DNA from 3 places in the Streptomyces sp. enrichment culture genome. Region 3 is predicted to be linked to each of the others. Evidence: riboswitches for the same ligand, from Rfam matches in the RefSeq annotation. Region 3 holds a riboswitch; each other region holds the start of a gene.
What was found. Region 3 has a riboswitch for cyclic di-AMP ahead of ACSU6L_RS22055 (transglycosylase family protein). Riboswitches for the same ligand answer to the same signal wherever they lie in the genome.
Positions count from the first base shown of each region.

Region 1: it holds a riboswitch for cyclic di-AMP, as region 3 does, so the genes downstream of both, ACSU6L_RS19650 (M23 family metallopeptidase) here and ACSU6L_RS22055 (transglycosylase family protein) in region 3, are expected to answer to the same signal.
Region 2: it holds a riboswitch for cyclic di-AMP, as region 3 does, so the genes downstream of both, ACSU6L_RS05315 (peptidoglycan DD-metalloendopeptidase family protein) here and ACSU6L_RS22055 (transglycosylase family protein) in region 3, are expected to answer to the same signal.

Region 1 is NZ_OZ186847.1:4,494,447-4,502,068, forward strand. Features, by position in the region: gene ACSU6L_RS19625 (RNA 2'-phosphotransferase) at 1-2,423, shown strand, start outside; gene ACSU6L_RS19630 (dihydrofolate reductase family protein) at 2,470-3,606, opposite strand; gene ACSU6L_RS19635 (MarR family winged helix-turn-helix transcriptional regulator) at 3,672-4,181, shown strand; gene ACSU6L_RS19640 (GTP cyclohydrolase II) at 4,292-4,933, shown strand; tRNA gene ACSU6L_RS19645 (tRNA-Met) at 5,031-5,104, shown strand; cyclic di-AMP (ydaO/yuaA leader) riboswitch at 5,478-5,635, shown strand; gene ACSU6L_RS19650 (M23 family metallopeptidase) at 5,647-6,696, shown strand; gene ACSU6L_RS19655 (aldo/keto reductase) at 6,800-7,622, shown strand, end outside.
Region 2 is NZ_OZ186847.1:1,233,139-1,240,760, reverse strand. Features, by position in the region: gene ACSU6L_RS05330 (helix-turn-helix domain-containing protein) at 94-726, shown strand; gene ACSU6L_RS05325 (DUF6126 family protein) at 723-842, shown strand; gene ACSU6L_RS05320 (tyrosine-protein phosphatase) at 887-1,684, opposite strand; cyclic di-AMP (ydaO/yuaA leader) riboswitch at 2,163-2,320, shown strand; gene ACSU6L_RS05315 (peptidoglycan DD-metalloendopeptidase family protein) at 2,325-3,290, shown strand; partial or broken gene ACSU6L_RS05310 (DUF6250 domain-containing protein) at 3,537-4,269, shown strand; gene ACSU6L_RS05305 (SGNH/GDSL hydrolase family protein) at 4,381-5,166, shown strand; gene ACSU6L_RS05300 (TetR family transcriptional regulator C-terminal domain-containing protein) at 5,245-5,844, opposite strand; gene ACSU6L_RS05295 (Glu/Leu/Phe/Val dehydrogenase dimerization domain-containing protein) at 5,889-7,067, opposite strand; gene ACSU6L_RS05290 (MBL fold metallo-hydrolase) at 7,235-7,622, shown strand, end outside.
Region 3 is NZ_OZ186847.1:5,004,524-5,012,145, reverse strand. Features, by position in the region: gene eno (phosphopyruvate hydratase) at 1-947, opposite strand, end outside; gene ACSU6L_RS22055 (transglycosylase family protein) at 1,184-1,882, opposite strand; cyclic di-AMP (ydaO/yuaA leader) riboswitch at 1,887-2,065, opposite strand; gene ACSU6L_RS22050 (transglycosylase family protein) at 2,248-3,291, opposite strand; gene ACSU6L_RS22045 (cytochrome P450 family protein) at 3,538-4,839, opposite strand; gene ACSU6L_RS22040 (nucleoside triphosphate pyrophosphohydrolase) at 4,836-5,840, opposite strand; gene ACSU6L_RS22035 (SurA N-terminal domain-containing protein) at 5,977-6,618, opposite strand; gene ACSU6L_RS22030 (protein kinase domain-containing protein) at 6,763-7,622, opposite strand, start outside.

The sequences.
Region 1 (7,622 bases), 510 kb from region 3:
TGGGCCGGGCGGTCCGCACGGACCGGGCCCATCCCGACGTGGCCCGCGGCACCACCTGGCACCTGCTCATGGCCGAGATCTGGCTCCGGCTGGCCGACGGGATGCCCAAGGACGACAACTTCGCCGTCTACCTGCGCCGGGCCGAGGAGGCGCTCAGGCTCGCGGGGGAGCCGAGCGGCGGCGAGGCCGTGCAGCAGGTGCTGCTGTCGTGCGTGACCGCCGCCGCCCGCCGGGCCCCGGCGCTGCTCCCGCAGATACGGCTCGGTCTGCGGCGGCTCAACAACCCCTTCGGCCTCGGTGAACACCTGCGCCGGTTCGCGGAGGCCGGCCATCCGGCGGTGGAGCTGCCGGCCGCTCTCGTGCACGCCCTGCAGACCCGCTTCATGAGCTCCACCGAACCGCTGCACCGCCGCCTGCTGTCGGACTGCCTCCGGGCGTACGTCCAGCTGGAGGACGTCGGCGAGATGGACCGCTACCTGCTGCTGCACAACGCGCTCGGGCTGCAGGACGGGTCGCTCGTCAAGACCGGGCCGCTGACCGACGAGCTGAGCCGCATCCGCTACGCCGACGACATGCTGGCCGTGGCCGCGCTGCGCGACAACCGGTCGTTCTGGATCGAGGGCGTCACCCGGCTGATCCGGGAGACGGAGACGAACACCACCTCCTGCGTGCCGCTCGTCCGGCTCGGCCGCGAGCTGGAACGCGGCGGCGTGACCGTCAACCAGGCCGAACGCGGGCTCATGCGGGGCCGGCTGAGCGGCCTCTCGCAGGCCGACCGGTGGATCCAGGCGGTCGCGGACGGCGACCCGGGATTCTTCTACGAGCACGCCGCCGACCGCGCCATCAGCAGCCCCGACCTGGTGCGCCGCAACCTCGGCGGCCGCAGCAACGTGGTGACCGTCGACGACTACCTCGGCTTCACCAACTCCACCCTGGTGTTCAAGCCGACCACGCGGCTCTGCTTCCAGCGCGACACCGAGAAGTCGGCCGCGGTGCAGGCGACGCTGAACCGGATGGGTGCCGAGGGCGAGTTCGGCATCATCGACCTGATCACCACCATCCCGGTCGCCGACCTGCCGCACGGCGACGCGCAGTTCGCGCTCGGCACCGAGATCATCTCGGTGCGCCGCTTCGAGCACGGCACCGTGCTCGCCGAACGGCTGTCGCCCGCCGCGCCGGACTCGTCCTGCGAACTGCTCAAGCGCGCGGCCAGGTTCCTCGCGTACGTGCACGGGTCCGGCGAGCCGCCCCCGGCCCGGGTCCCCGGCGTGCGCAAGGAGGTGCGCAAGGAGGTGAAGATGTGGCTGCGGGCGATCCTGCCCGAGGAGCCGCCCGGCGAGGACAGCGCGCTGTTCGAGGAGTGGTGGGCGCTGCTCGGCGAGAGCGACCTGCCGCCGCAGCCGCGCCGCGACGCCCACGCCTTCAACTGGCTGGTGACGGACACCGACCGGATCATCGCGGTCGACCTGGAGGCGTCGCACTGGCGCCCCATGGGGTACGAGCTCGCCCAGCTCACGGACGACGTGCCGGCGCTCCCGGTGGACCGCTGGGACCTGCGCCGGGAGGTGGTCACGGCCTACGTGGACGCGCTGGCGCGCTGCACGGACGCCCCGGCCGTCGACATGGAGAAGCTGTGGGCCGCCTACCGGGCCTCCCTGCTGGTCCGCTCGGTGCGCAGCCTGACCGACCGCACGGGTGGACCGGGCGTCCGCGAGCACGGCGAGGCGATGCTGGACGAGCTGTGCCTGGACGCCCCGGCCGACGGCGACCCGCACGGCCCCGGCCGGGTTTCCCCGCACGACCTGGCGATCAGGCTGCGGGACGCCTGGGCGGAGCGGCGCGGCACCCCCGGTGACGCCCCGCTGCGCGAACTCAGCGAGGGCCGCAGGCGCCGGATCAGCCGCACCCTCGCCTATCACCTGCGCCATGACCACGGGATCAACCGGGACGGTCAGGGGTGGGTGCCGGTCGACACGCTGGTCGCGGCGCTCGGGCCGAGGCTCAAGGTCTCCGCCGACGAACTGATCAGCGTGGCGCGCGCGGTGACCGAGACGCGCTTCCAGGTGCGCGACGGCCTCATCCGGGCCCGCTATGGGCACTCGCGTCCGGCGGCCGTCGAGTACGAGGTCCGCAAACCGGACGGCCCGCTCTACCACTGCACGCCGACCGCCGCGCTGGGCAGCATCTTCGAGCGGGGTGAGGGGCTGCGGCCCATGACCCGGCAGTGGGTGCACCTGACGACCGACCCGGCGACCGCGCTGAGCGCCGGGCGGCGGCACGGCCCCAGCGTGCTCCTGTGCGTGCCCGAGCCCGACGGGCTGGAGTGCCGGCACGCGGGCGGCAACACCTGGCTCGTCGCGCAGGTGCCGCCGGAGGCGCTGCGGGTGGTGCCGCTGCACCAGATGTTCGCCACGCACGGCTGACCGGCCGCGTCCCGTCGGTCGGTCGGCCCGGCCCCGGCCCGCCCGGTCAGGTCAGCAGGTGGCGGTTCGGGGCCGTCGCCGCCTCCTCGTACTCCGGCAGGACCACCACGTCCACGCCCTTCGCGGACAGCGCGCCGACCCCGTCCGCACCCGTCACGAACGTGTCCGGCTCCCGCCACGCCGTGACCACCCTGCGCACGCCCGCGTCCAGGATCAGCCGGGCGCACGGGCGGGGCCGGGAGGCGCGGTGGGTGCAGGGTTCCAGGCTGCTGTAGACGGTCGCGCCGGGCAGCCTGGGGTCCGCCGGGTCGATCTTCGCCAGCGCCGCCTCCTCCGCGTGGACGACCGGGTCGTCGCTCTCCCGGGAGTGGCCGCGGGCCAGCTCGGCGCCGTCGGCGGCGACCACCACCGCGCCGACGCTGAAGGCGGACGACGACGGGGGGCACTGCCGTGCCAGGTCGCAGGCCAGCGAGAGCCAGTGCCGGTCCGCGGCCGACGCGACGGCGCCGGTGCCGGGGGCGGTCGGCTCGTAGCGCATCAGGACGACGTCACCGACCTGGCGGGTCTCCACCAGGCGCAGGCGGCCCGACTGGTAGGCGCCGGGGCCGAACAGGCGCGGGGCGTCCGGATCGCCGACGAACAGCGGGGCGAGGGCCAGCTGGACCTCGTCGGCCAGGCCCTGCTGGAGGAGCTGGGTGTGGACGGTGCCGCCGCCCTCCACCATCAGCCGCCGTACGCCGCGTACGTCGTGCAGGTCCTCCAGGACGGCCCGCCAGTCGAGAGAGGCGCCCAGCGCCACCACGTCCGCGTCCGCCGCGATGCCCGCCGCCCGCAGGCGGTCCGCGCCCTCCGGCGTCGTGTAGACGACCTTCTGTCCGCCCGTGTGCCAGAACTGCGCGCCGGGGTTCAGGTCGCCGGTCGCGCTGACCGTCACCTTCAGGGGGTACTCCGGCCGTCCGGCCGCCGTCCGGGCCGCCCGGCGCTCGGGGGAGTTGACGAGGAGGCGGGGGTTGTCGGCGCGGATGGTGCCGGCGCCGACGAGGATCGCGTCGACGGATGCCCGTACGTCGTCGACCCGGTCGAAGTCGGCGGGCCCTGACAGCAGGAGGCGTTCGGGACCGGTGTCGTCCAGGTAGCCGTCGAGCGAGACGGCGGCGGAGAGCAGGACGTACGGGTAAGGCATCGGCGCACCCATCTGGGAGACGGCGGATCTTGGTTCAAGTTTTAAGCAAACCTACACTGGGCGGCATGACGACCCGCTGGCTCACGCCCGAGGAGCAGCGCGCCTGGCGCGCGTACATCGCCGCCGCCCATCTCCTGGAGGACGCGCTCGACCGGCAGCTCCAGCGGGAGGCCGGCATGCCACACCTTTACTACTCCGTCCTGGCCGTCCTGTCCGAGGCGCCCGAGCGACGGCTGCGCATGACCGACCTCGCCGGGCAGCTGAAGATCACCCGCAGCCGGCTGACGTACGCCGTGGGGCGGCTGGAGAAGGACGGGCTGGTGCGGCGGGAGGGCTGCGCCAGTGACCGGCGGGGCAGTACCGCCGTCCTGACAGGCGAGGGGATGGCGGCCGTCGAGCGGGCGGCTCCGGGGCACGTCGGGACGGTGCGGGCCGCGCTCTTCGACCACCTCACGCCCGAGCAGGTGGGGCAGGTCGAGGAGATCTTCACCAGGGTCGCCGGGGCTCTCCAGGACGGCCGGGGCGGCGGGGAGGTCCCCTGGCTGCGGCGGTCGGCGCCGCCGTCCTGTTCGTGAGCTGCCTCACCGGCTGTTGCTTTAAGTTTCAAGCATGGGTAGGGTCCTGATCGACAGGCTGCTTCAAAACTGAAGCATGAGGAGTTCCAGCCGCCGACCCGGAGAACCGCATGTCCGACACCCCCGCCGCCACCCAGCGCGCCCGCGTCCGGGTGCCCCTGCAGTTCCACGACGGCTACCGCGTCGACGCCGAACTCGTCACCTTCCACGGCCTGGCCGACGGCCGGGAGCACCTCGCCGCCGTCCTCGGCGACCCCGCCCCCGGCAGCACCCCGCTGGTCCGGCTCCACTCCGAGTGCCTGACCGGCGACGTCTTCGGCTCCGCCCGCTGCGACTGCGGCCCGCAGCTGCGCGAGGCGGTCGAACGCATCGCCGAGCGCGGCGGTGTCCTGCTCTATCTCCGCCAGGAGGGCCGCGGCATCGGCCTCTACAACAAGCTCGACGCCTACGCCCTCCAGGACCAGGGACTCGACACCTACGAGGCCAACCTGGCCCTCGGCCTGCCCGAGGACGCCCGCGACTACACGGCCGCCGCCCAGATGCTCGCCGCCCTCGGCATCACCGAGCTGGACCTGCTCTCCAACAACCCGGACAAGGCGGAGCAGCTGCGCGCCCTCGGCGTCGACGTCCGCGACCGCGTCCCGACCGGCGTCTTCACCACCGCCCACAACGTCCACTACCTGCGTGCCAAGGTCCTCCAGACCCGGCACACCCTGCCGCTGGCCGACCTGACCGGACTGAATGTGGGGTAATCACCGCAGGTCAGGTGCGGTGCGCCGGCGGTGCGGGAGGCCGTGGGAAAACCCTGGCGCGGACGGCTCCCCGCATGGCGTACACTGGTTTCAACGACGCGGGGTGGAGCAGCTCGGTAGCTCGCTGGGCTCATAACCCAGAGGTCGCAGGTTCAAATCCTGTCCCCGCTACTGAAGGCTCAGGGCCGGAATCCATGGAAATGGGTTCCGGCCCTGAGTGTTTTCGCGTTTCCTTCACCCGCCGTGCGCCGGGCGTGCGGCCGAAAACATACGGGTGGCCGTGAAACACGCGGTGGTCGTGAGCTGTCACCGGGAGTGAGTGATCGAACCCCCTCCGCATAACATCTGAGACACCATCAAAAAAGGGAATGCTGCTGAAGTTGTCGCGAAGGCGGGTCAACTCGCCCGGTTTTCGCCGATGCTGGGGCGTACGTCCCGGCAGCCATCCTTAATGATCAAGTGGAACGGCTTGGAAATCACCCCCCGGTTCTATTAACGTCCGATAACGCAGCGCGGTCGTCCCAGCCGTCACAAGAGGCGGCTCCGTGCGCACGCGCCGAATCCCGTAAGGGAACCGGGGAACCACCACCTTGGGGTGAATCGGGCGTAAGCGGTCGTGTCCACACGGCTGATTTACGCGCGTAGGAGACCTTCCTGCTCCGAACCCGTCAGCTAACCCGGTAGGCGAGAAGGAAGGAAAGGAGTACGCCCACGTGGCGTCCAACCGGCCTGCCCCCGGGGCCCCCTTCGTGCCCGGCCAGCGCACCGGCGATCCCGCCGACACCTTGCTCTACGGCGGTCAGCGCACCGATGAGGGGCCGTTCGAGGAGTGGAATCCCACCGCGGAGTCCATTCGCCCCGTACGCGGCCGGCACCGCGTCTCCAAGCAGCGCGGCGGCGGACTCGCCCGCAGCTCCACCGTCCTGGGCGTCGGTGTCATAGCCGCCGTCGGCGCGGGCGGCATGGCCACCGCGCAGACCGGCAAGCCGCCGGTGTCCATCTCGATGCCGGACCTGCCGAACGTCGGCTCGCTCATCTCCGACGACGCCGAGCCCGAGCCCGAGGCCGAGACCACCGCCACCCCGCTCAGCAGCGTCGGCGTCACCGCCGTCGACACCGCGCAGGGCACCGCCGACGCCGGTGAGGCGCTGCGTGCCCGCATCATGGCGCAGGCCGAGCAGCAGCAGGACCAGGTCGAGTCCAAGGCCGCCGCCGAGGCGCTCGAAGCCGCCGAGAAGAAGGCCGCGGAGGCCGCCGCGCAGGCGGAGAAGGAAGCCGAGGCCGAGGCCGCCGCCGCGAAGAAGAAGGCGGAGGAGGAGGCCCGCAAGAAGGCCGAAGCCGAGCGCCTGGCCGAGCTGGCCAAGCAGTTCACGCTGCCGACCTCCTCGTACACGCTCACCTCCACCTACGGTCAGGCCGGCGCCATGTGGTCCTCCGGCTACCACACCGGCCTCGACTTCGCCGCACCCACGGGTACCCTCCTCAAGGCCGTGCACACCGGCACGATCACCCAGGCCGGCTGGGACGGCGCCTACGGCTACAAGACCGTCCTCACCCTGGAGGACGGCACCGAGATCCTCTACGCCCACCAGTCGTCGATCAGCGTGAGCGTCGGGCAGAAGGTCAGCACCGGGGACGTCATCGGACGGGTCGGCGCGACCGGCAACGTGACCGGGCCGCACCTGCACATGGAGGTGCACACCTCCGACGGCGGCGCCCTCGACCCGCTGGCCTGGCTTCGGGGCAAGGGCCTCACCCCCTGATCCCGGCCGGCTTCGAACCCCGGCGGTCCTGACGGCAACCCCCCGACGTCAGGGCTGCCGGTTCACGGAATAGCCGCTTCCCCCGGGGTCGTTGACTTCGAGCATGACTTCTCTGCGCAAGCTCGGCTCCTCCGACCTCGAGGTCTTCCCGCTCTCCCTCGGCGGCAACGTCTTCGGCTGGACCGCCGACCGTGATCAGTCATTCGCCGTCCTCGACGCCTACGCCGCCGCGGGCGGCAACTTCGTCGACACCGCCGACGTCTACTCGGCCTGGATCGAGGGCAACTCCGGCGGCGAGTCCGAGACGATCATCGGCGAGTGGCTGAAGGCCCGCGGCAACCGCGCCGACGTGGTCGTCGCGACCAAGGTCAGCCAGCACCCCGAGTACCAGGGTCTGTCCGCCGCGAACATCAAGGCCGCCGCCGACGCGTCCCTGCGCCGCCTCGGCACCGACCACATCGACCTCTACTACACCCACTTCGACCGGCCCGAGGTGCCGGTCGAGGAGATCATCGGAGCGCTCGACGAACTGGTGAAGTCGGGCAAGGTCCGGCACATCGCCGCGTCGAACATCTCGGCGGAGCGGCTGCGGGAGTCCCTGGAGTTCTCCGACCGGGAGGGCCTGGCCCGGTACGTCGCGCTCCAGCCGCACTACAACCTGGTGTCCCGGGAGACCTACGAGGGCGAGCTCCAGGACGTCGCCGCGCGGGCCGGCCTCGCCGCCGTCCCCTACTACGCGCTGGCCTCCGGCTTCCTCACCGGAAAGTACCGGCCCGGCACCACCGTCGACAGCGCGCGGGCGTCCGGCGCCACCAAGCACCTCCACAGCGAGCGCGGGCGCCGGGTCCTCACCGCGCTCGACGACATCGCCGCCGCCCACGAGGCGCCGGTCGCCACGGTCGCCCTCGCCTGGCTCGCCGCCCAGC
Region 2 (7,622 bases), 3.8 Mb from region 3:
GGCAGGGGACAGGGGACGGGGCGAGGTTCCCGGCCCTTTTGCCTGTGGGGCAAGAAAATTGCCTCACAGGCAAGAGTCGGGCTCAATGGAGACATGAGCTCCTCCGCCGCCGGGCCGGGCCCCGAGCCCGCCGGTGACCTGTCGACCATGGCCCCGCAGCTGCGCGCCCTGCGCCGCCGGGCCTCCCTGACGCTGGAGGCGGCGGCCCGCGAGGCCGGGCTGTCGCCGGCCCATCTGTCCCGTCTCGAGACCGGGCAGCGCCAGCCGTCGCTGCCGATGCTGCTCGCCCTCGCCCGGGTCTACGGTACGACGGTCTCGGAACTGCTCGGCGAGACGGTCGCCGGCCGGGACGCCGTGGTGCGCGCCGCCGACATGGAACCGACCGCGGCGGGCGGCTGGACCTACTGGCAGGCCGGCGCGCCCGGACGCGGCATGCAGGCGCTGCGCGTGCACGTGCCGCACGGCTCCCAGGGCGACATCGTGCGGGTGCACCCCGGCGAGGAGTGGCTGTACGTCCTCAAGGGGCGGCTGCGGCTGCGCCTCGGCGACACCGTCCACCGCCTCGGACCGGGCGACAGCGCGCACTTCGACTCGCTGACCCCGCACCGCATCGCCGCGGAGGACCCGGACGGGATCGACCTGCTCTTCGTCCACACCCTGTTGCAGAGCCCGACGGCCGCGCTGTGCCTCGGCCCCACCACCCATGTCACCGGAGAGACGCCATGAGCGGAGTCCAGAAGAAGAACGAGCGCCAGATCTGGGTGCGGCTGTTCATCTACGTGGTGGCGGGGCACGCCTTCGCCGCTTTCCTCTATCTGCTGTTCGCCGTCGGGTCGAAGTAGCCGGCGAAGCGGCCGACGGAACAGCCGCGCGGCCGTGACCGGCCTCAGTCGAGCAGCCGCTCCCGCAGCCGCTCCCGGACCGCCGGGGTGACCTTCAGTCCCTGTTCCAGGTAGGGGTCGACACCGCCCCAGGTCTCCTCGATGGTGTCGAAGGCCGCCGACAGGTACTCCGCGCGGGCGTCGAAGAGCGGGCTGAGCAGCTCCATGACCTCGGGGGAGTAGGCCGCGGCGGAGCTGCTGCTGCGGTGCACCTTGTAGCGCCGATGCTTGGCGTTGGACTCCAGGTAGTCGGCGATGATCGCCTCGCGCTCGACGCCCAGCGCGAGCAGCGTCACGGCGATCGACAGCCCCGCGCGGTCCTTGCCCGCCGCACAGTGCATCAGCGCGGGCACGCTGTCCTCGGCGAGCGCGTGCAGGACCCGGGAGTGCTCGGCGGTGCGCTGCTTGATGATCACGCGGTACGAGGCGATCATCCGGCCGGCCGCCTTGCCGTCGGCCAGCAGCTCCCGCAGCTGGTCCAGGTCGCCGTCGCGCACCATCTTCCAGAACTCGGCGCCGTCGGCCGGGTCAGACAGCGGCAGGTTCACGTTGCGCACGCCCGGCAGTTCGACGTCCGGGCCCTCCAGCTTCTGGTCCGCCGCGTTGCGGAAGTCGAAGATCGTGTGCAGGCCCAGGGAGGACAGGAAGACCGCGTCCTCGGCGGTCGCGTGCGCGAGGTGGCCGCTGCGGTAGAGCACGCCGTGCCGCACCCGGCGTCCGTCGACGGTTGGCAGACCGCCCACGTCACGGAAGTTGCGCACTCCGGCCAGTTCGGGCTCGGTCGACGGGACCTGCTGCGTCACGTGGGCTCCTCCCAGTCGGACCCGTCCGCGCTGTTCGCCTACGGGCACGCGTCCGACCATACGACATGGATTCCTGAGGCAATGAAGTCGTCCACAGGCGGGATACCCGACCAGGGGAGGCGTTGTCCACAGGTGCGAATGCCGCAGTTCTCCGACTCCGTCGCATATAGGTGAACTGTCCGAATTGGAACCTTCGTCGTAACTCGCTCTGGAGTAAAGGGTTCTGGAGAGGTGTCACGTGAGGAGCGTCATATCCGTGACGGTGGGTCGCCCGTCATGTCCACGTAATTCATGCGTTTTTCAAGGGCTTTTGGATAAACGGGCTGCCCGGTAATCGACGGAGGGTGACCGGGAATTCAGTGTCCGAAAAGATCGAAAAGCGCGCGCGGGCAACCTTTCGCTTGTCCTGGTGCGTCTTGCTCGCTTACGTTCCACACCGATCCGAGCGGAACGCCGAATCCTGCCGCTGCTCGGTGCCCGCGCAAACTCACCCGTCCACGGCAGGAGCGGGGGACCCACAGGTACGACCGCCTGTTCCGGTTCCCGGAACGGCTCGGGGTACAGCCACGCCTCGGCGTGGCCGGGCATCTCCAGTCCGCACCCGACAGCTCACCTCGCAGGCGCCGGAGAGGAATTCGCCATGCCTGCCAAGGGTAAGCACCGCCGTCCGAAGACCCTTCGTTTCACCCGTTCCATCGCCGTCGCCGGAACCGGCGGCGCCGCGCTCGCCCTCCCCCTGATGGGGGCCGCCGGCGCTCACGCGGCCACCCCGCAGTCGGTTTCCGAAAAGGCCGTCCAGTCGGTCGCCTCGGTCCAGCAGACGGCCGGGACGAAGGCCGCCGAGAAGAACTCCGCTCCGCGCACCTACACCGTGAAGTCCGGCGACTATCTGTCGAAGATCGCCGAGGACCAGAACGTCGAGGGCGGCTGGAAGAAGCTCTACGCCGACAACCGCGCGGCCGTCGGCGAGGACCCCTCGCTGATCCATCCCGGCCTGAAGCTCTCGATCGGCGGCAAGGCCACGGCCGGCTCCGCCGAGTCCTCGCCCTCAGAGGCCGCCAAGCCGTCGCGGTCCACCCAGTCTTCGCAGCCGGCCGAGGCGTCGCAGCCGGCCGAGGCGTCGCAGCCGGCCGAGTCGCCGTCCTCGAACGCGCCCACCACCACCACCACGCAGGCGGCCCAGGCCGCCCCCGCCGCCGCCGGTTACGTCGCCCCGGCGTCCGGTGCGGGTGTCGGCACCGCCTACAAGGTGGCGGGCAGCATGTGGTCCAGCGGCTACCACACCGGTGTCGACTTCGTCGTCCCGACCGGCACCTCCCTCAAGGCCGTCGGCTCGGGCACCGTCGTCTCCGCCGGCTGGGCCGGCGCGTACGGCAACCAGGTCGTCATCAAGCTCGCCGACGGCTACTACGCCCAGTACGCCCACCTGTCCTCCCTCTCCGTGTCGGCCGGGCAGTCCGTGACCGCGGGCCAGCAGGTCGGTCTGTCGGGTTCGACCGGCAACTCGACCGGCCCGCACCTGCACTTCGAGATCCGCACCACGCCGAACTACGGCTCGGACATCGACCCGGTGTCCTACCTCCGCTCGAAGGGTGTCGCGCTCTGACGCCACCCGCCCACGCCGGTTCCTGACCCCGGCGCCACGAGCCACCGAAGGCCGGACCCCGATCCCCGGGTCCGGCCTTCGGTGTTGCCGTCCCGCGGGTTCGTGGCCGGTTCGTGGCGGCCGTGTGGCGGCGGGGCCCAGGGTCTCGACAGGGCGAGGCCGGGAAGACACGGTGATCCACGACAGGCGGCAAGCGCCTTCTAAGTGCACTTGCCCAGTGCTTCCCATGCGAAGGAGCGCTTCCCCGTGCCCACCACCCGCAGAGCTTTCGGAGTTCTGGCGGCCGGTGCCGCCCTCACCGTCGCGGGCGCCCCCGCCGGGTCCGCGCAGGCCGCGCCCCGCCACCCGCGCCGACGCCTGATCGCCCGCGACGACTTCCGCCACGGCCTGCGGCAGTGGGTCACCGAACTCCAGGACGGAGGCGCCGTCACCGCCTCGCGCGGGGTGCTGGACATCGACGTGCCCAGCGGGGCGGACGGTGTGGTTCAGGCAGCGGCTCCAAGGCGCGTACGTCATCGAGTACACCGCCACCCCCGTCGCCGCCGGCGGTCCCAACGACCGGGTGTCGGACCTCAACAACTTCTGGAACGCCACCGACGTCCGGTCCCCGCACGACCTGTTCGCCACCCCGCGCGGTGGCGCGCTCGCCGAGTACGACCACCTCCGGACGTACTACGTCGGCTACGGGGCCAACGGCAACACCACGACCAGGCTGCGCCGGTACGTCGGCGAGGCCGGGGTGCGTCCGCTGATCCACGACTGCACCGAGCCGCTGCTGGTGCCCGGCGCGCCGAACCGGGTGCGGATCGTCTCCGCCGGGCAGGCCGTCCAGTGGTGGAACAACGGGCGGCTCGTCTTCGACCACACCGACCCGGAGCCGTACACCGAGGGGCACTTCGCCTTCCGTACGGTGTGGAGCCGTTTCCGGATCAGCGACTTCCGCGTGTGGCGCCTTATTCCTCAGTTGACCAATCCTTGAAGAGTGGCTTATCTCACCGCCCGTCAACCCCTGCTTACGGTCGCGTAGGTCACATTCAAAGGTGAATCATGGTCCGACGTGGCAGACGATTCGAAGAATGACAGCAGATCAGTGATCGGGTCGTACGTGGCGGTGGGGGACAGCTTCACCGAGGGCGTCGGCGATCCCGGCCCCGACGGGGCGTTCGTGGGCTGGGCCGACCGGCTCGCGGTCCTGCTCGCGGACCGGCGGCCCGAGGGCGACTTCCGGTACACCAACCTCGCCGTGCGCGGAAAGCTGCTCGACCAGATCGTGGCAGACCAGGTGCCGCAGGCCGTCGAACTCGCGCCGGACCTGGTCTCCTTCTGCGCCGGCGGCAACGACATCATCCGGCCCGGCACCGACCCCGACGAGGTCGCCGAGCGGTTCGAGCGGGCGGTCGCCGCGCTGGCCGCCGCCGCGGGCACCGTACTGGTCACCACCGGGTTCGACACCCGGCGCGTGCCGCTGCTGAAGCATCTGCGCGGCAAGATCGCGACGTACAACGGGCACGTCCGGGCCGTGGCCGACCGCTACGGCTGCCCCGTGCTCGACCTGTGGTCCCTGAGGTCCGTCCAGGACCGCCGGGCCTGGGACGACGACCGGCTCCACCTCTCACCCGAGGGTCACACCCGGGTGGCGCTGCGCGCGGGCCAGGCGCTGGGCCTGCCCGTCCCCGCCGACCCGGAGCAGCCGTGGCCGCCGCTGCCGCCCCGCGGCACCCTGGAGGTCCGGCGGGACGACGTGCACTGGGCGCGCGAGTACCTGGTGCCGTGGATCGGCCGTCGCCTGCGCGGGGAGTCCTCCGGCGACCACATCACCGCCAAGGGCACCCTGTCGCCGGACGACATCAAGATGCGGATCGCGGCGGTGGCTTGAGCGCCGGGGTGCTGCGGCGGGGCCGCCGGGCGCCGAATCGCCGGGCACGGGCGCCCGAGGGTGCCCGTGCGGCCCGCCCTACTCCTGCGGCAGCCCCAACTCCCGGGCCAGTGCCTCGTCCACCCACTGCTGGGCCCGCGCGCGCGAGACGGTGCCGCCGTACGAGGTGAGCTGTACGGCGAGTCCGTCGAGCAGGGCGGTGAGGCGCAGGGCGGTGCCGGCGGGGTCAGGGCACTCGAACTCGCCCGCCGTGACCCCCTCGGCGATCACCTCGGTCAGGGCGGCCTTCCACTGCCGGTCGAGGTCGCGGGTGACCTCCCGCAGGGCGGGCTCGCGCAGCGCGGCCGACCAGCCCTCGATCCACAGCCGCCAGCCCTTGGCCTGACCGGTGGGCGCGTACCAACGCACGGCCGCGCGGAGCCGGCGCAGCGCCGTGGTCCGGCGGCCGAGCAGTCCGCGCAGACGCGCGAGATCGTCCTCGGCGGCGTACGCGAACGCGGCCGCGACCAGCTTCTCCTTCGTCGAGAAGTGATAGAGCACCAGCGCGTTGCTCACCCCGAGGACCGAGGCCACGTCGGCGATGCGGACCGCCGTCACGCCCCGCGCCTCGATCTGCGCCACCGCGGCGCGCAGCAACTCCTCACGCCGCTCCGCCACGCTCAACCGCACTCTTGCCACGGCGTCACCCTAATGGGCGCGGCGGGCGGTTCACCGGCCGTCCGTCACCGGTACCAGCCGAAGCGCTCGGCGATCACCGGCAGCCGCTCCTCGGCGAGGGCGTGCGCGGCGGCCCGCGGGGTTGTCGCGTCGGCCTCCGCGCGCGCCAGCATCCGGTCGGTCAGGGTGCGCATCGCGCGGCGGGTGTGGGCCAGCGCCTCGTCCGCGTCCGCCCCGATGTCGCCGAAGAGGGTCCACCACCACCAGGCGTTCGTCCCGGAGTTGACGACGACGTCGGGCAGCACGGTCACGCCCCGCGAGGTCAGCGTTTCCTCCGCCTCCGGCACGACGGGCATGTTCGCGGCCTCGGCGATCCAGCGGGCGGTGATCCGGTGCTGGTTCCCGGAGTCGACCGCGTACGAGACGGCCGCCGGGACCAGTACCTCCGCGTCGGCGGACAGCCAGGCCTCGCAGGGCAGTTTGCGGTCGCCGGGCCGCAGCGCGGAGCGGTCCACGGTGCCGAACGCGTCCCGCGCGGCGAGCAGCGCCTCGACGTCGAGGCCCGCCGGGTCGGCGATGGTGCCCTCGACGTCGGCGACGGCCACGACGGTGAGTCCCGCGCGGGCGAGGAAGCGGGCGGTGGCGCCGCCCATGGTGCCGAACCCCTGGACGGCGACCCGCGTGCCCGCGTACGGCACCCCGGCCCGGTCCAGGGCGGTCAGCACCGACTCGGCGACCCCGCAGCCGCCCACCAGCGCGTCGAGCCCGATGCCGTCCACCTCGACGGCGAACGCGTCCGCGAGCCTCCTTCGCGCGGCGCTCTCGTCGTCGAGCAGGGGGTAGACGGCCTGGACGGAGGAGACGAGGCCCGCCTCGGCGGCGGCCCGGTCCACCAGGTCCTGCGTCAGTCCGAGGTCCTCACCGGTGGTCCAGAAGCACTCGACGTACGGCCGCACGGCCCGCAGGTAGCGCACCAGCAGCCCGTACGCCGCAGGGTCGCGCGGATCGCAGTCGATGCCGCCCTTGGCGCCGCCGAGGGGGACGTACCGGCTGCGCGGGTCGTAGTGCAGGGCCTCCTTCATGGTCATCCCGCGGGCCAGCCCGGCGACCTCGTCCAGCGTGCAGCCGGCGCGCATCCGCAGGCCGCCGCTGGAGACCCCGCGCACCAGCCGGTCGACGACGAGATAGCCGTGGCGGCCGGTGACGTGGTCGGTCCAGGTGAGCGACAGCAGCGGGCCGGTCATGCGGGACTCCTCGGATCTTACTGAACGGTGAGTCAGTATCGGGACGGTCTCGGCGAGGTGTCAACGCGCGCGACGGCACCGGCCGGCCGCCCCGCGGAGCCCTCCGGGGCGGGCTGTCGGTGGGGCGGACCATAATGGATGCCTCACCGACTCCACCTGGAGGTACCGTGGCCGGTCCCCGATCCCTGAGCTCCGGGCTCAGCGCGCTGCAGCCCGAGGCCTTCGGCGCGGACCCCAGTGGTGACCGCCTGGCGCGGATCCGCAGATCGCCCCACTTCAAGGACGGCGTCTTCCAGAACCCCGGCGGCCCCTCCCGGACCCGGCCCTCCGGCTCGGCCCTCGATTTCGCGAAGGTCTACTTCGACAAGGAGGCCCGCGCCCGCCGCGCCCCCCAGGGCGGGATCCCGGTGCACGCCACCACCCTCGCCGACATCGCCGCACCGCCTGCCACCGGGCTGCGGCTGACCTGGATGGGCCACTCCAGCGTGCTCGCCGAGATCGACGGACAGCGGGTGCTCTTCGACCCCGTCTGGGGCGAGCGCTGCTCCCCTTTCG
Region 3 (7,622 bases):
TTGGTGACGAACAGGTCGTCGCCGACGAGCTGGACCTTGTCACCGAGCTTGGCGGTGATGGTCTTCCAGCCCTCCCAGTCGTCCTCGAACAGCGGGTCCTCGATGGAGACCAGCGGGTACGCGTCGACCAGCTCGGCGTAGTACTCGGTCATCTCGGCCGCCGAGCGCTCCTTGCCCTCGAAGGTGTAGACGCCGTCCTTGTAGAACTCGGACGCGGCCACGTCGAGGGCGAGGGCGATCTGCTCGCCGGGGGTGTAGCCGGCCTCCTTGATGGCCTCGAGGATGAGGTCGAGGGCCTCGCGGTTGGAGCCGAGGTTCGGGGCGAAGCCGCCCTCGTCGCCGAGGCCGGTGGCCAGGCCCTTGCCCTTCAGGACCTTCTTGAGGGTGTGGTAGACCTCGGCACCCCAGCGCAGCGCCTCGGAGAAGGACTCCGCGCCGATCGGGGCGATCATGAACTCCTGGATGTCCACGTTGGAGTCGGCGTGCGAGCCGCCGTTCAGGATGTTCATCATCGGCACCGGCAGCAGGTGCGCGTTCGGGCCGCCCAGGTAGCGGAAGAGCGGGAGGTCGCTGGCCTCGGAGGCGGCGTGGGCGACGGCGAGCGAGACGCCGAGGATGGCGTTGGCGCCGAGGGAGCCCTTGTTGTCGGTGGCGTCCAGGTCGAACATGGCCTGGTCGATCAGGCGCTGCTCGGTGGCGTCGTAGCCGACGAGCTCCGGGCCGATCTGCTCGATGACGGCCAGGACGGCCTTCTCGACACCCTTGCCGAGGTAGCGGTTCGAGTCGCCGTCGCGGAGCTCGATGGCCTCGAAGGCGCCGGTGGAGGCGCCGGACGGGACGGCGGCACGACCCGTGCTGCCGTCGTCGAGGCCGACCTCGACCTCGACCGTGGGGGTGCCTCGGGAGTCGAGGATTTCCCGGGCTACGACGACGTCGATGGACGGCACGAGCATCTCCTTCATGGATGTGACGCGGTTGGCAGGCCGCGGGTGTGGCTCTGCGAGACGAGCCTATCCGGCTCGGCGCGATCGGCCAGCCGACCGCCCACCCCGTGGACGGAACCGAGAGTAAATTGTTTCCGAACGGAACAAAGACCGTTTCGAAAAAACGACCATGAAAGAGAACCCCGCCCCGGCGCGTACGGGGGAACACGCACCGGGGCGGGGAGTCTGAAGGGCCCCTCTTACTTGAGGTGCAGCTGCTGGCCCGGGTAGATGACGTCGGCGTCGTCGACGATGTCCTTGTTCAGCTCGAACAGCCTCTGCCAGCCGCCCTCGACGCCGTGCTCCTCGGCGATCGTGCTGAGGGTGTCGCCCTTGACGACCTTGTACTCGCCGTCGCCCTTCTCGACCTTCTTGCCGGTCGGGGTGGTGACGGTCTTCTCGGCCTTCTCGGTCTGCTGCGAGGCGGCCGGGCGCTCGGCGGAGCGGGAGGCGCTCTGCTCCTCGGTCTCGCGGGCGGCGGTGCCGCTGCCGCTGTCGTTCGAGGCGGCGGCGCCACCGCCGTACGGGGTGCTGGACAGGTTGACGCCGCAGTGCGGCCAGGCGCCCTTGCCCTGGCCCGCGAGGACCTTCTCGGCGATGGCGATCTGCTGGTCCTTGCTGGCCTGGTCGGCGGTGGCGGCGTACTGGGTGCCGCCGTACGCGGCCCAGGTGGAGGCGGAGAACTGCAGACCGCCGTAGTAGCCGTTGCCGGTGTTGATGGACCAGTTGCCACCGGACTCGCACTGGGCGACGGCGTCCCACTCGGACGCGGTGGCGGCGGAGGCGGAGCCGGCCGCCATCAGCGGTGCGGCGACGGCGACGCCGGCCACACCGGCGACGGCGATGGCGCGGGTGGCCTTGGACGGACGACGGTGCTTGCCCTTGCCGGAAAACAGCATGGATCGATCCCCTCACCGACGCCTGCGAGGTGAGCTGTCGGGTTCGGGCCGGTTGAGTTGCCCGGCCGCGGCTCTCGCGAGCTGCGGCTCCACCCCTAGCCGGTTCCGGCGTCGAGTCTCCTCAACTGCCGGACCCGGCACTTACCTTGGGTCCCCCGCTCCTGCCTGCGGCGCTTGACGCGACGACTGTTCCCGTACGGCCGCTGGCAGGATTCGGCGTTGCGGCAGCCGGGGCTCGCGATGGCGAGCGATCCCGACCGTAGGCAGGCGATCCGCCGGATTTCAAAGAGGATCAGGGCTTCTGAGACCTATCTCTCACCGCATTCATAACGGACATTAGCCCCGAAGTGTGACGCGAACTCCGGCTACTTTTCGCCCGGTTCGACCCCTACCTCAAGGGTCTGACCGGGGATGATGAGGTTGGGGTCGGCGCCGACGGTCTTCTTGTTCTCGGCGTAGAGCGCGGTCCATCCGCCTTGCAGCTCAAGGGAGTCCGCGATGCCCGAGAGGCTGTCGCCGGAGCGGACGGTGTAGGAGCCGTCGGCCGCATCACGCGCCGCCGCGGCGTCACGGGAGGCGTGACGGCCGGAGGGCTCGGTCGTACGGGCGTCGGCGGCGTCCTCGTCGGCGCTCTCACCGCGGTGGCGGCCGGTGCCGGTGGAGAACTCCGAAGAGGAGTCGGCCTGTCCGGAGTTGTCCGAGTCGTCCCTCTTGGCGGTGGCCGCAGGGGAGTCGCCGGCACCCTCACCGTCCCTCTCGGAGGAACCGTCCGCCGGGGACGACGAAGCGTCAGACGACGGGCCATTCGTGGCAGATCCGGAATACTCAGAGCTTTCGGAGCTTTCAGACCCCTTGCCCTTTCCGCCCTTTCCGCCCTTTTCACCGGAATCCGCCGAAGTGGATGATTCCGTAGATTCCGACGAGTCGGACAAGCCGGACTCGCGGCTGTCCGAGGAGTCCTCGTCGTCCGGGGTGGCCGTCGCGCCCGACGCCGCGTCGGCGGCCAGGCCCGTGTCCACGCCCGGCGCGCCGGAGTCGCCGTCCAGGCCGGCGAGCAGTCCGCAGGTGAGCCAGGCGCCGACTCCCTGGTCGGCGAGGATTCTCTCGGCCACGGCTATCTGCTGCGAACGGCTCGCCATGTCGGGGCTCTCCGCGTAGTCCGAGCCGCCGTACTTCAGCCAGTCGTCCTGGGAGATCTGAAGACCGCCGTAGTAGCCGTTGCCGTTGTTCGCGCTCCAGGAGCCACCGCTCTCGCACTCCGCGACCCTGTCCCACGTCGTACCGCTGGCGGCGCTCGCGCCGGTGGCGCCGAGCAGCGGAATGGCGATCGCGGACCCGGTCACTCCGGCCGCGACGATGAGAGCCGGAGCCTGGCGGGGGCGACGGTGACGACCGTTCCCGGAGAGCATGCGGGGACCTTTCCCGAGACAGCAGTGACGGCACGACGGGGTGGTACTCGGCGCCGTGCTGATGGGTGAACGTATAGGCAGACGATCACTTGTCACAAGTTAATGCCGCGTAGATCACGTGTAGATCACAGAGGCGAAGGAGTGTCATGTTTGTGACGGGCACGCGAAGTAGCCGTGACATGAGGTGCACGGAGTTGCCGTCCGGCCGTCACAAGTCGGGCGGCACCGGCCAAACGGGGTCGGCTGTCAGGCCTCCGGCGTGAACTCCACCGGCAGCGTGCGCAGTCCGCGCATGATGAGGCCGCCGCGCCAGCGCAGGTCCGCGGGGTCCGCGGCGAGGCGGAGGTCCGGGAGGCGGGTGAGGAGGGTGGCGAGCGCGGTCTGGCCCTCCAGCCGGGCGAGCGGGGCGCCCAGGCAGTAGTGGATGCCGTGGCCGTACCCGAGGTGCTGGTTGTCGCGGCGGGCGAGATCGAGCGTGTCGGGGTCGGTGAACCGGGCCGGGTCGCGGTCGGCGGCGGCGAGGACGACGAGGACCGGGTCGCCGGGGGCGATGTCCTGTCCGCCGATGGTGAGCGGCCGGGTCGCGAAGCGCCAGGTGGCCAGCTCCACGGGGCCGTCGTAGCGCAGGAGTTCCTCCACGCCGGTCTCCAGCAGGGCGTGGTCGCCCGCCGCGAGGGACTGCTGGAGGCGGGAGCGCTGCTCGGGGTGGGTGAGCAGGGCGTAGGTGCCGTTGCCGATCAGGTTGACCGTGGTCTCGAAACCGGCGAACAGCAGGATGAACGCCATCGCCGCGGCCTCGTTCTCGGTCAGGTGCTCGCCGTGGTCGGAGGCCCGGATGAGAGCGGAGATCAGGTCCTCGCCGGGCGCGGGCTCGGCGGGCAGCGCCGCCCGCTTGCGGTGGATGAGGTCGGCGAGATAGCCGCGCATCTTCTTCACCGAACGCGCGACCCCGCCGCGCGGGCCGCCACCGTGGCGGATCATCATGCCCGCCCAGTCCCGGAAGTCGTCCTGGTCCTCGCGCGGCACGCCCAGCATGTCGCAGATGGCGTAGATGGGCAGCGGGAAGGCGAACTCGTGGATGAGGTCGGCGGAGCCCTCGCGGGCGAAGCCGTCGATGAGACGATCGGTCAGCTCCCGCACGCGCGGCGCGAACTCGGCCACACGCCGGGGTGTGAACGCCTTGGAGACGAGTCGGCGCAGCCGGGTGTGGTCCGGCGGGTCGATGTTGAGCAGATGCGTCATCAGCTCCGCCTTGCGCTCCCCCGGGATGCCTGTCTTGCCCTTGGCGTGCGCGGGTTCGTCGTGATGCGCCGGGTTCTTCGACAGCCGCTGGTCGGCCAGCGCCTGCCTGGCGTCGGCGTACCGGGTGACCAGCCAGGCCTCCACCCCGCTGGGCAGCCGGGTCCGGTGCACGGGGGCGTGCTCGCGGAGCCAGGCGTAGGCGGGGTAGGGGTCGGTGGCGAACTCCCAGGTGAAGAGTTCCGGCGCGGGAGGAGACGCGGGAGCGGGCGCCGGAGCGGGCGTCGCGGGGTGGGGCCGGCCGGTCACGTCGTCGGCTCCCCTGCCTCGTAGGCCCTGATCGCGTCCCGGTACGCGCGGGCCGCCGCGCGCAGGGCCGCCTCCGGGTCGGTGCCCTCGGCCTCGGCTCGCGCCGCCATGGCGAGGAGTTCGTAGCCGATGCCCTCGGTGGCCGGCAGGGGGACGTCCAGTCCCGCCGTCCGGGCGCGGGACGCCAGCTTCGCGGCGAGGGCGAGGCCGGGCTGGTGCAGGGGGATGCCCTCGGTCACGGAGGCCCGCTGCTTCTCCTGGGCCTTGGTGCGCAGCCAGTGCTCCTTGACCTCCTCCGGCGTGGCGGCCTGCGCGTCCCCGAAGACGTGCGGGTGCCGGTGGATCAGCTTGGCGACGATGCCGCCGGCCACGTCGTCGATGGAGAAGGGCTCCTCGATGTCCTCCTCGGCGATCCGGGCGTGGAAGACGACCTGCAGGAGGACGTCGCCCAGTTCCTCGCGGAGCTCGTCGCGGTCGCCGTCCTCGATCGCCTCGACGAGTTCGTACGCCTCCTCGATGCCGTACTTGGCCAGCCCCTTGTGGGTCTGCCGGGACGACCACGGGCACTCGGCGCGGATGCGGTCCATGACCTGCACGAGGTCGAGGAGCCGGGCGCCCGGCAGGTCGTAGGAGGCGGGCAGCAGCTCCAGCTCGGGCATCCGCACCCGGCCGGAGCCGGCGAGCCGCGCGAGCCCGTCCGTCAGGGCCGGCTCGCCCTCGCCGGTGGCGACGACGACCACGGTGTGTCCGCCGGCGCAGGCGTCGACCAGTTCCTCGGCGGTCGGCGCGGCCTCGTCGACCGCTATGCCCGCCTCCCGCAGATAGGGCAGCTGCGGGTGCGCCCCGTCCGCGCACAGCACGCGGTCGGCGGTGTGCAGGGCCTGCCAGGCGGGCCAGGAGAGCAGGCCGGGGGCGACGCGGTGGCTGGTGGTGAGCAGGACGACGCGGCCGGGGTGGGGGCCGACCGGGTCCTGGGCGCCTTCGAAGCTGGTTCCGTTCACGATCCGAACGTAACCCACGGCGCCGACATGCCTCCGCGGTTGTCCACAGGCACGGTGTGATCATCGGACCGGCGCCGCGCCGTACCGTTCCTTCTGCTCCTTCTGCTCCCTCTGGGCGCTCAGGCCGCGGAACGCGTCACGCCGGCTGCTGCGGCTGGGCCGTGACCTCCCGCACCCACGGCGTCCCGGCGTCGACGCGGCTGCTCTTCTCCACGTCCCAGCTGCCGTAGCGCGGGTTGACGGAGACGTCCAGGTCGGCGGAGGCCTTGGACAGGGCCTCCCAGAAGGCCGGCTGGCTGGTGTCGGTGCCGAGCTTCGCGGCGAGCTTCTGCGCCTCCAGCTGCAGGCGCAGGTTCTCGTCCAGGCGCTCCGGCGCCACGCTGTACTGCTGGAGCCATGCCGTCTGCAGCGCCCTCGACCCGCCGACCTGCTGCTCCAGACCGGACCGCATCTCCTGGATCTCCTTGCGGGTCACGGTGATGCCGGCGTCCTGGGCGGCGCGGTGCAGCACCCGGTCGAGGACCATGCCGTGCAGGGTGTCGCGGGTGAGGCTGCCGGACTTGGCGATGGCCTGCGCGTACTGCGCGTCGTCGGTGACCGCGGCCCGCTGGGCCGAGCGGACCTCGTCGACCCGGTTCTCCAGCTGCGCGACGGTGATCCGCTGATCGCCGACCACGGCCGCCGCGCCGGGACGCGCATCGTTTCCGCAGGCGGTGAGGAGGGGCGCCGCGGCGATCGCGGCGGACAGCAGGAGCGCGGTGCGACGGCGGCGGTGCAAGGAAACCTCCCGAGGAGATTGTGCGACGGTGCACAAAGTCTTGCGGTGATCGATGGTAGGCAGGGGACCGGCTCTGGCCAACCCATTCGACCAACGATTCACCGCCACTTCGGGCACCGCCGCGCCCGCGCGGCGCTCAGGGGGTCAGCGCACCTGCCCCAGCCACTGGAGGGTCCGCCGTACCTCCGCCGCCAGCGGATGACCGGGGCCGCCGGTCCGTTCCACGTCGTGCAGCAGCCGTACGAGGGTGTCGTGGGCGGCGGTGCGGTCGCCGAGGGCGAGCAGGAGGTGGCCGATGCGGCGGCGGACGTCGTGGGCGAGCTCGGGGTCGCCGGAGACGTACTGGTTCTCGTAGTACGGCAGCAGCGCCCGGTACTCGGCGAGCGCCGCCGCGGGTTCGCCGAGCTGTTCCAGGCACTGCGCGGCGTCGTACCGGAAGCGCAGCGACTGCGGGTCGGCCTGGCCGGCCTCGGCGGCGCGCTCGTCGGCGAGGCGGCGCAGTTCGGGCAGCGCGCGCCGGTACTGGCCGTCGTCCATGAGCGTCGCGGCGTACTGCTTGCGCAGGGTGCGCACGACCGGGGAGTGCTCGCCGTGCTGTTCGGCGGCGGCGGGCAGGATCGCCCCGAGGATGTCGACGGCCTGCGTGATGCGGCCCTCGCCGAGCAGCCGCTTGACCTCGTCGACGGCGCTCGCGACATCGGGTTTCTCGGCGACGCTGGGGACCGGTGCGACGGGGGCGGGCTGGGGCGCGGGCGTCCGCGGGCGGTCCGGCCACGGGGCGTGGGGGCGCACGAAGGGGCGCGTGGGGTCGAGGGGCGCCCCGGTGGGCGTGCCCCGCGCGGGCAGCAGCAGCGCCAGCTCCTCGTACACCTCCTGCGCGGACGCCGGCCGGTGCTGCGGGTCCTTGGCGAGCAGGCGCAGGACCAGGGTCTCCAGCGCCTCGGGCACCTCGGGCCGGATGCGGCGCACGGGCAGCGGCGGCTCGTACAGGTGCCGGTGCAGCA